2 regions of the Xanthomonas bundabergensis genome follow, and region 2 is predicted to be linked to the other one. Evidence: predicted binding sites of a transcription regulator. Region 2 holds the regulator's gene; the other holds the start of a gene.
What was found. The regulator FliA, encoded in region 2, starts transcription of late flagellar genes. The targets are predictions, from matches to a motif close to TAAAGTTTNNCNNNCNNNGGCCGATAA.
Positions count from the first base shown of each region.

Region 1: a site for FliA is predicted at 1,252-1,278, ahead of AB3X10_RS07070 (methyl-accepting chemotaxis protein). Genes of this name have one in related genera too.

Region 1 covers NZ_CP162487.1:1,689,997-1,695,578, forward strand. Annotated here, with positions in the region: gene AB3X10_RS07070 (methyl-accepting chemotaxis protein) at 1-1,009, opposite strand, end outside; gene AB3X10_RS07075 (hypothetical protein) at 1,714-1,869, shown strand; gene AB3X10_RS07080 (methyl-accepting chemotaxis protein) at 2,098-4,338, shown strand; gene AB3X10_RS07085 (hypothetical protein) at 4,602-5,075, shown strand; gene AB3X10_RS07090 (DUF6973 domain-containing protein) at 5,078-5,582, shown strand, end outside.
Region 2 covers NZ_CP162487.1:2,856,468-2,862,049, forward strand. Annotated here, with positions in the region: gene flhF (flagellar biosynthesis protein FlhF) at 1-1,077, shown strand, start outside; gene AB3X10_RS12100 (MinD/ParA family ATP-binding protein) at 1,064-1,948, shown strand; gene AB3X10_RS12105 (RNA polymerase sigma factor FliA) at 1,945-2,694, shown strand; gene cheY (chemotaxis response regulator CheY) at 2,713-3,105, shown strand; gene AB3X10_RS12115 (protein phosphatase CheZ) at 3,105-3,716, shown strand; gene AB3X10_RS12120 (chemotaxis protein CheA) at 3,721-5,457, shown strand.

The DNA of each region.
Region 1 (5,582 bases), 1.2 Mb from region 2:
TGAGCACGGCCTTCTCGCCCGGCAGCCGCTCCATGTCTTCGGAAAGATCGCCGACCGCGTAACGGCCCATGATCTGCGCCAGGCGCATCGTCACCGCGATATGCGAGCCTGCCAGTGCGTTGACGCCGCGCACCATGCGCGCGTACTCGCCGGGGAACGCGCTTTCGTCCATGCGGTAGCCGATCTCGCCCGCGTCGTGGCGGCGGCCCATGTCCAACTGCGCGGCGATGACGCCCTGCAGGCGGTCGCGGATCAGATACACGGCGCTGGCCAACTGCACGGTCTCGTCTTTGCCGGTCACCTTGACCTCGACGTCGAGCACTCCGCGCGACAGCTGCTGTACCGCCGTGACTGCCTGTCGAATCGAGCGGGAGATGGCGTTGCCCAGCAACAGCGCAATGGCGATGCCGGCTAGCACCGTCAGCACCAGTGCGACCGCGGACAGCGTCATGGCCCGTGCATCCGCCGCCTGCTGCTGTTGATAGCGGGTCTTGGCGGAGGCGCTCAGGTCGGACCGCAACGCGGCAAGCCCGGCAAACGTGGCGTTGGCGTTGTCCTTGACCTGGGTCCGGTTCACTTCGGCGCCGCCGGCGATGTCGCCGGCTTCGATCAACGCGACCTGGCGCTGCATGCCCAAGCGCATCCGGCCATAGCTGGCCTTGATTTTCTGCAGTTGCGCCTTGTGCTCCTGCTCGCTCGTCAGCAAGCGGGTGAGGTCTGCGATGCTGGCTTCGACCTGGCTGAAGTGTTCGTCGTTCTCGTGCTTCCACTGCGCGATCAGCTCGGGCGTGCCGATGGCGATCATGCGCAGGATGTTGATGTCGACCCGGGTCAGATGGCCGTCGACATCGCTGGCCAGTGCGGAGCCGACGAAGTCCCGCTGGTAGAGGGTGCCCACGCTTTCCTTGGAGGTGTGCAGGCTGTTCAGCAGGAACAGACACAGCAGGATGCAGGGGATCAAGGTTCCCACCAATGCCAGCAGGAACTTGTTTTTGATGGTGGAGAGCATGTACGGCCTCAGGGAAGGAGGGGTGCGGGGCGAAAAAGCCGGCCAAGTGAGTGAAACCCGCTGGCCGGACCGACCTGGCGGCGTCTGCCGCGCATGAAGCAGAACCTCGAAAGCGTGCAACGTCAGCGTGCGTACCAGCGGCAATCGAGCGCCCATGCTGGGCATGCCTGCCCTGTCCGGGTCGGCCTTCCGTTTGCCGGCGGCAGCCTTCGTCGCATTCGAGACCTGGGCGCTCTCCCTCTATAGCGGCCGCCATCACGCAGTCTTTACAAAATTAAATAGGGAACCATTGGCCGAGACGGATGGCCTCCTCCAGGCCGATCGCGGGAGCGCCGCGGCAGGGACCAGGCGCCGTGGCGGGCCCTTCCGGCAAGTGGGCGCGATCGCGTCGCATGCGTTCGGCTGTGGCGAGGCTGCTCGCAGCGCCGGTCGGGCGACGCGTCTGCACGCGCGCGATCCACGCAGCGCGTGCCGGCGCGGCGTCGCGCCGTGCGCCAGGATGCCGCGGAGGGCGGAGGGCGGCGTCGACTGCGCAAGGCGCCAGGTCCGATGCCCGATGCCATCTGCGCGATGCGGCGCGCGCCGTCCCGTGGGCCACGCCCGGCGGCGCATGCCGGAGCGCGCCAGGCCATATCGTTCTGCCGATCTTCCGTTTCGACTCGCCGCGATCGGCGACGGCACAACGCGTTCGATGACGCAGTCGGTTGCTCGCGACCACCATGCCGGTGCGCGGCGCGACGATCCGCACGGCGCGTGCCGCGCTGCTGCGCGCGAGCGAAGTTCTTCACTGGAATTTCACCGATTCGGATACGTTCGGACCGTTTTTTTGGCCGTTCTCCACGCGCCGATCATGTGTGTGAGTACGTTCAATAAAACGTCCGCGAATGCGCATCAAGAATCCACGACGGTCGCCGTTACCTCGCCCAAGCATCGGCGCTGGCGTCGCGCGCGGTGGGCCTCGGTCTTGCGATTTTCCGGCCTGCCGCAGGCGCCATGCCATGCCTTCGCGGTCTGTTCCGTTTCGTGCCCGGTCCTGCGGCGTTGCCAGGCCGTGGCGCACTTCCATTCCCCCAGCCTTGGTACTCCCCATGATCGGATTTCTTCAGCGCTACAACGTCGGCACGCGTCTCTCCTTTGCGTTCGGCCTGCTCATCCTGCTTTCCTGCGGCCTCGTCGTGGCGGGAGTGGTGACCCTGGCGCAGGCGCGCGAGCGCTTGGACACCATCGTCAATCGCAACATGATCATCATCCAGTACACCGGCGACATGCTCGAGGCCAGCTCGGTCATCGCCATCAATCTGCGCAACATCGTCCTGCCGACCACGCAGGAGGAGAATGTCCAGTTCGCCAAAATCATCGAGCAACAGCGCAAGCGCTACGCCGAGGTGCGCGATAAGCTCTATGCGCTTCCAGCCAGCGCCGAGGGCGCTGCGATGCGCGAGCAGATCGATCAGGCGCGCGAACTGTCGCGCGCGAGCAACCAGGAGGTGCTCGACCTGGGAATGAACTACAAGCCCGACGAAGCGCTTGCCGCGCTGATGAAGCGGGCGGCGCCGGAGACGCAGAAATGGCAGGACGCCATCTCCGCCTACGCGACCCTGCAGCGCAAGCGCACCGACGAGGCCTATGCCGCGGCGAACGCGGCGATGGACCGTGGCCGCGCCTTGCTGATCAGCGGTGGCGTGGCGGTGGTGCTGGTCAGCAGCCTGCTGGCCTGGCTGATCACGCGCAGCCTCACCGTGCCGCTGAGCCGCGCCACGCGCGCCGCCGAGGCGATCGCCGACGGCAAGCTGGACAACGACGTGCAGACCCAGGCCACCGACGAAACCGGGCGTCTGCTCAGCGCGATGCACGGCATGCAGCACCAGTTGCGCAGCCTGATCGCCGCGCAGCTGGACATGGCCAAGCGCCACGACGCGGGCCAGATCAGCTTCCGCATGGATGCCTCCGCGTTCCCCGGCGACTACGGCCGCATGGCGGCGGAAACCAATGCCGTGGTCGGCTCGCACATCGAGGTCAAGCTGAAGCTGGCGCAGATCATGGGCCGCTACGCGATCGGCGACCTCAGCCAGGACATGGACCGGCTGCCCGGCGAGAAGGCGGTGCTGACCCAGACCATGGACGAAGTGAAGGCCAACCTGTCGGCGATGAACGGCCAGATCAAGCAGCTGGCGCAGTCCGCCGCCAACGGCGACTTCAGCGCCCGCGGCGACGCCGAGCGCTTCCAGTTCGACTTCCGGGTCATGGTGGAAAGCCTCAACCAGCTGATGACCACCGCCGACGGCAACCTGCAATCCCTGTCGGCCTTGCTGCAATCCATCGCCAACGGCGACCTGACCGCACGCATGCACGGCGAGTTCCGCGGCGTGTTCGCGCAGATGCGCGACGACGCCAACGCCACTGCCGAGCAGCTGTCGGAGATCGTCGGCCGGATCAAGCACTCGGCCGTATCGATCAACGCCGCGGCCAGCGAGATCGCGACCGGCAACGACGACCTGTCGCGGCGCACCGAACAGCAGGCCGCGAGCCTGGAGGAAACCGCCGCCTCGATGGAGGAGCTGACCTCCACCGTCAAGCAGAACGCCGAACACGCGCGCCAGGCCAACCAGCTCGCGGTCGGCGCCGCCGCGGTCGCCTCCGAAGGCGGCGACGTGGTCGGCCAGGTGGTCACCACGATGAGCGGCATCGAAGCCTCGTCGAAGAAGATCGCCGACATCATCAGCGTCATCGACGGCATCGCCTTCCAGACCAACATCCTCGCGCTCAACGCGGCGGTGGAAGCGGCGCGCGCCGGCGAGCAGGGCCGCGGCTTCGCCGTGGTCGCCTCGGAAGTGCGCACCCTGGCGCAGCGCTCGGCCAGCGCGGCCAAGGAGATCAAGGAACTGATCGACGACTCGGTCAGCCGGGTGGCCGAAGGCTCGGCGCTGGTCGGCCAGGCCGGCAAGACCATGCAGGAGATCGTGTCTTCGGTGCAGCGCGTCACCGACATCATGAGCGAGATCTCCGCCGCGTCGCAGGAGCAGTACGCCGGCATCGAGCAGGTCAACCAGACCGTGACCCAGATGGACGAGAGCACGCAGCAGAATGCGGCCCTGGTGGAAGAGGCCAGCGCCGCGGCGCGCTCGATGGAGCAGCAAGCGGACGAGCTGACCCAGGCGGTGGCCCTGTTCAAGCTGGAGGATGGCGCAGCGCCGGCGGTGCGCAAGGCGCTCGCCGCAGCGGCGTCGAAGCCCGGCAGCGGCGCCCGCCCGGCCACCGTGCCGGCGATGCCGGCGCGGCGCCTGCAGTCCGTCGCCTTGGCCACGGACAAGGATTGGCAGGAGTTCTGATCGGCAAGTCATGGCGTTCGCCGCCCTCCAGCTGGAGGGCGGCCTGTCGTCGCGGCACACGGACCGCGTGCCGCGCGGCCGCTGCAGGGGCGGCTGCCACGGCATCCAGCCGCGGCCAATGCGCCGTCGCCAGTCGCGCAATGCCCAGGCGTCCGATGCGCCGCGTGCCGTCGGATTCGCTGCCTTCCTGGGGCGGCGCGCTGTTGAGCCGTGTGCCGGATTGCCCCAGAATGCGGCATCGACGGCGGAAGGAGCCACGTCCCATGTTCGACGCCACCACCGCGGCGCTGTCCGCGCCGCAGCGTGCCGTTGGCGATGCCCGCACGCGTCTGCGGATGCGGGTACCACGCCGTCTCGCCTTGCTGGTCTTCTCTTTCGTCTCGATTGCAGGATGCACGATGGCCGATTCTCCGCTTTCAAAAGAACAATTCGCGCACCAGGTCGATGCGCTGCTGGGCGGCCGCGATGCGGTGGAGGTGCCGGCCTCGGCACTGACCGCGTTCGCGTGGCAGCGACTGTGTTTCGAACGCGACGATGCGCTGTTGCTGAAGTTCACCGTGGATGGCCACGAACGCGTGCTGGCGCTGCCCTACGAGGAGTTCTTCGTCGACGAAGGCCACGTACGGGGCTCGCTGGAGGATGCCTGCCTGGCTCCGGGCGACAGGATCCTGGTCAAGAAGAAATATCCGGGGTACGCCGGCCCGGTGGAATTCCAGAAGAGCGGCCAGGGAGGCTAGCCATGGTGGACATCACCGACCCGAAAGGCGCCAAGCGGGAGATCGAGCAGGAGGCTTATCGGTACTACGAACAGTTGAGCGGCACGCCGCTGGCCAGGCGGCCCGACGGCAGCTTCGCCGCGCAGGGTCACAACGACGAGCTCGATGCATTTCGCCATGCCTACACCAGTGGCCGCGTCACTCAGGTCGCCGGCGGCATGCAATGGGTCGCACGCCATTTCGGCAACGACGCGGAGATCGGCGCGGCGCATCCCAACGATCCGTACGAACATCGCATGGACCTGTGGAACAACGAGACCGGCCGCCGCCTGGGCGATGCCGCCGCCGATGCGCCGGACCTGGCGCGGCGCACGTATGCGGCGCTGCGCAATGGCGAACTGGCCACCGGCCTGTCCGATCCACGCCTGCGCCAGCTGTATCCCGACGATCCGCGCCTGCGCCTGGCGCAGGGCGACCCGCAACGCGAACTGGTCAGCGGCGACGATGTGGACCGCATCAACCGCGACG
Region 2 (5,582 bases):
GCCTGGCTCGAGGACATCGCCGCGGTGTCGCTGACCCCGACCGCCGCACCTGCCGCGGCGCCCGCCGCGCCGGCACCGGTGGCCGCGGCGCCGGCCGCCGCCGCGCCCAGCGCCGGGATCCCGGCGCTGCCGGCCCTGGCGCCGGTGCCGAGCTTCCCCGCGGTGCAGAACGACGAACAATTGACTCAGCTGCGCGACGAACTGGCGCTGATGCGGCAGATGATCGAGCGCGAGATGAACCGGCTCACCGACGAACGCCTGCGCGGCTCGCCGGTGCGCGCCCAGGCGCTGGAGCTGATGGACGACTACGGCTTCGACAGCGGCATCACCCGCGACGTGGTCATGCAGATCCCCGCCGACCTGGAGCTGCACCGCGGCCGCGGGCTGATGCTGGGGTTGCTGTCCAAGCGCCTGCCGATCGCGCCGCTGGATCCGATCGAGGAAGGCGGCGTGATCGCCCTGATCGGCCCCACCGGCGCCGGCAAGACCACCACCATCGCCAAGCTGGCCTCGCGTTTCCTGGAGCGCCACGCCGCCCGCGACGTGGCCCTGGTCACCACCGACACCATCCGCGTCGGCGGCCGCGAACAGCTGCACAGCTACGGCCGCCAGCTCGGCATCGCCGTGCACGAGGCCGACAGCGACGCCGCGCTGCAGCAGCTGCTGGAGCGTCTGAGCGACTACAAGCTGGTGCTGATCGACACCGCCGGCATGGGCCAGCGCGACCGCGCCCTGGCCGCGCAGCTGCACTGGCTGCGCGCCTCGCGAGTGGTCCGGTCCTTGCTAGTACTCCCTGCCAACGCTCATTTCTCCGACCTGGACGAGGTGGTGCGCCGGTTCGCCGGCGCCGATCCGCAGGGGGTGATCTTGACCAAGCTGGATGAAACCGGGCGGTTTGGCAGTGCCCTGTCGGTGGTCGCGGACCACCGGCTTCCCATCACCTGGGTGACCGATGGTCAGCGCGTGCCGGACGACCTGCACCGCGCCAACGCCGCCAGCCTGGTATTGCGCCTTGAAGATTTGCGGCGCGCTGCCGATAAGCCCTGTACTCCGGAGCAGAACCATGCCGTCGCGTGATTACGCCAATCTGACCAATGCCTTCCCCCTGTCGGCAACGCGCAGCGAACCGCTGGGCCCGGTGCGTACGATCGCCGTGACCGGCGGCAAGGGCGGCGTCGGCAAGACCAACATCTCGGTCAACCTGTCCATGGCGCTGGCCGACATGGGCAAGCGCACCCTGCTGCTGGACGCCGACCTCGGCCTGGCCAACGTCGACGTGCTGCTCGGGCTGACCCCCAAGTTCACCCTGGCCGACCTGGTCGCCGGGCGCTGCACCCTGGAAGAGGTGCTGATCGACATGCCCAACGGGCTGATGGTGGTGCCCGCCGCCTCCGGCCGCCGGCACATGGCCGAGCTGCCGCCCGCCCAGCACGTCGGCCTGGTCAACGTCTTCTCCGAGCTGCAGCGCGAGCTGGACGTGATGATCATCGACACCGCCGCCGGCATCACCGACAGCGTGCTGACCTTCTGCCAGGCCGCGCAGGACGCGGTGGTGGTGGTCTGCGACGAGCCGGCCTCGATCACCGACGCCTACGCGCTGATCAAGGTGCTGTCGCGCGAACGCGGCGTGGACCGGGTGCAGATCGTCGCCAACATGGTCCGCGACCTCAACGAAGGCCGCCTGCTGTACGACAAGCTGAGCCGGGTGTGCGAGAAGTTCCTCGGCGACGTGTCGCTGAACTACCTGGGCTGCGTGCCGCAGGACGACTGGCTGCGCCTGGCGGTGCAGCGCCAGCAGCCGGTGGTCAAGGCCTACCCGTCTAGCCCGTCGGCGCAGGCGATCGCCGAGATCGCCCGCCGCACCTCGCGCTGGCAGGCGCCGACCGTGCCGCGCGGCAACGTCGAGTTCTTCGTCGAACGGATCATCCAGCGGGGGGTCGCCGCATGAACGCCGCCGCCCAATACCGCGCCGTGCAGCGCAACAGCGCCAACGACTACATCACCCAGCATTCGGACCTGGTGCGGCGCATCGCCCACCACTTGGCGGCGCGGCTGCCGGCCAGCGTCGAGATCGACGACCTGATCCAGGCCGGCATGATCGGCCTGATCGAGGCCTCGCGCAGCTACGATGCCGACCAGGGCGCCTCGTTCGAGACCTACGCCTCGATCCGCATCCGCGGCTCGATGATCGACGAGATCCGCCGCGGCGACTGGGTGCCGCGCTCGGTGCACCGCCGCGCCCGCGACGCCGCCTCGGCGATCCGCAAGATCGAACAGAGCACCGGCCGCGCCGCCGCCGCCAACGAAGTGGCCGCGGCGATGGACATGCCGCTTCCCGAATACCTGCGATTGATGGAAGATGCCGCGCGCGGCCAGGTGCTGAGCCTGGAGTCGCGGGTCGAGGACCACGGCGAACTGGATACCATCGCCAAGGGCGGCCCCAACCCGCAGCAGATGCTGGAGCGCAGCGAGTTCGGCCGCGAGCTGGGCAAGGCGATCGCGCAGTTGCCCGAACGCGAGCAGCTGGTGCTGTCGCTGTACTACGAGCAGGAATTGAACTTGAAGGAAATCGGCGCGGTGCTCGGTGTCAGCGAGTCGCGCGTCTGCCAGATCCACGGCCAGGCCACGGTACGGTTGCGCGGGCGCTTGAAAGCGTTCGAAGCGGCCGATGCCGGCCTGGAAGACGAAGAATAAGACCCAAGGGAGTTAGCGGTGAACAAGAACATGCGGATTTTGATCGTGGACGATTTCTCGACGATGCGGCGCATCGTCAAGAATCTGCTCGGCGATCTCGGCTTCACCAACACTGCAGAGGCCGAAGACGGCAACAGTGCGTTGGCTGCACTGCGCTCGGCACCGTTCGAGTTCGTGGTCACCGACTGGAACATGCCCGGCATGACCGGCATCGACCTGCTGCGCAACATCCGTGCCGACGACAAGCTCAAGCACCTGCCGGTGCTGATGGTGACCGCCGAGGCCAAGCGCGAGCAGATCATCGAGGCGGCGCAGTGCGGCGTGAACGGCTACATCATCAAGCCGTTCACCGCGCAGACGCTGCAGGAGAAGCTGGGCAAGATCTTCGAACGCCTGGGAGCGACCGCCTGATGGAAGCCACCGCCGAACGCAGCGCCCTGATCGAACGCCTGCAAGGTGCGCTGGACGCACTGGAGCGTGGCGACGAAGCCGCCTGGCGCAAGGAAATCGACACGCTCGCCGCCTGGCGCACGCGGCCGATGATGCAGGGCCTGAGCCGGCTGGCGCGCGATCTGGGCCAGGCGCTCGGCGAACTGCCCACCATCCCCAGCGAGGCCGGCGAGCTGGACGATGCCTGCTCGCGCCTGGACCACGTGGTGGCGATGACCGAGCAGGCCAGCCACCGCACCCTGGACCTGGCCGAGGAATGCCGCGCGCTGGCCGATCAGCTGCGCGCCGGCGGACTGACCGGCGACCAGGGCGAGATCCTCGACAAGATCCGCCACAACCTCACCGAGATGGCCCTGGCGCAGAGCTTCCAGGACCTGACCGGGCAGATCATCCGCCGCGTGGCCAGCATCGTGCGCCGCGTGCACGAGGGCTTCGGCGCGCTGGGCCTGCCGCCGAAGGACGACAACAAGAAGGCCGACGGCGGCCTGGCCGGTCCGGCGCTGGCCGGGCTGGACCGTCACGGCGTGTCGCAGAACGACGCCGACGACCTGCTGTCCGGACTGGGGCTGTAATCTCATGAGCGCCGTTCCCGACGACATCGCTGCCGACTTCATCATCGAGGCCCAGGAAATCCTGGACCGGCTCGGCGAGCAGCTGGTGTCGCTGGAGCAGGCGCCCGAGGACAGCGCGCAGCTCAACGCGGTGTTCCGCGGCTTCCACACGCTCAAGGGCGGCGCCGGATTCCTGGCGATCACGCCCATGGTCGAGCTGTGCCACGCCGCCGAGGACACCCTGGGCCAGGCCCGCGCCGGCCAGGCCACGCTGCAGGCGCGGCACTTCGACGCCGCGCAGCAGTCGCTGGACTACCTGCAGTCGATGCTCGACGCGTTCGGCAGCGGCAGCGAACCGCCGCGCGCGCCGCAGCAGCTGATCGCGCAGTTCGCGACCAGCGGCGAGGAAACCGCCGTCCCCAGCCCCAAGGCGGCCGCTGCGCCGACGTCGGCGCCGGCCGCAGGCGGCAACAGCGACCTCATCGACGACGACGAATTCGAAGCGCTGCTCGACCAGCTGCACGGCGGCGCCGCGCCGGCCGCGCTGCCGGTGCCGGCCGCCGCGCCGCGGCCGGCGCCGAGCGCCAAGCCCGCCGCCGCGCCGGCCAAGGCCGCCGAACCCGAGCACACCGTGCGCGTGGACACCAAGCGCCTGGACGCGATCGTCAACCTGATCGGCGAACTGGTGCTGTCGCGCAACCGGCTCAAGACCCTGCGCGTGCGCCTGCGCGACGAAGAACTGGACCGCGCGGTCAGCAGCCTGGACATCGCCACCGCGCGCCTGCAGTCGGCGGTGATGCGCACCCGCATGCAGCCGGTCGGCAAGGTGTTCTCGCGCTTCCCGAAGGTGGCGCGCGACGTCGCCCGCTCCTTGAACAAGGAAGTGGAGCTGGAACTGATCGGCGCCGACACCGAACTGGACCGCAACCTGGTCGAGGCGCTGGCCGATCCGCTGGTGCACCTGGTGCGCAACGCCATCGACCACGGCATCGAGGCGCCGGCGCTGCGCGAGGCCACCGGCAAGCCGCGCGGCGGCCACGTGCGCCTGTCGGCGCAGCAGGAAGGCGACTACGTCAGCATCGAGGTGCAGGACGACGGCGCCGGCATCGACCCGGAGCGGTTGCGCGCCAAGGCGCGCGAGAAGGGGCTGATCGATCCGGAAGCGGCCGCGCGCCTGACCACCGAGGAATGCCTGCACCTGGTGTTCCTGCCCGGCTTCTCGACCAAGTCCGAAGTCACCGACATCTCCGGCCGCGGCGTCGGCATGGACGTGGTGCAGTCGCGCATCCGCGAGCTCAGCGGGCAGATCCAGATCCAGTCCGAACTGGGCCGCGGCAGCCGCTTCCTGATCCGCGTGCCGCTGACCCTGGCGATCCTGCCGACCCTGCTGGTGCAGGCCGGCGACACCGTCTACGCGTTGCCGCTGGCGCGCGTGGTGGAAGTGCTGCACGCGCCGCGCCGCTCGCTGGGCTGGTTCGACGGCCGCGCCGTGCTCGACCGGCAATCGCACACCCTGCCGCTGGTGGACCTGCGCCAGTGGCTGAACATCGAGGCGCCGCAACTGCCGCTGCTGACCGTGGTGGTGCTGCAGGCCGGCGAATCGCGCATGGGCCTGGTCGTGGACCAGGTCCGCGGCCGCGAGGAAGTGGTGATCAAGCCGCTGCCGCGCGCCCTGCGCGGCCTGCCCGGCTACGCCGGCGCGACCCTGATCGGCGACGGCCGGCTGGCGCTGATCCTGGATGTGGATGGGTTGAAGAGCTGAGAGGCCGGGATTCGGGATTGGGGATTGGGGATTGGGGATTCGCAAAGGCGGTCCCGGTCCGGTCGTTGCGTGGCGATCCGATGCCCGAAGTGTCATGGACGTGGCAGTAAGTTCAGCGGCTGCTC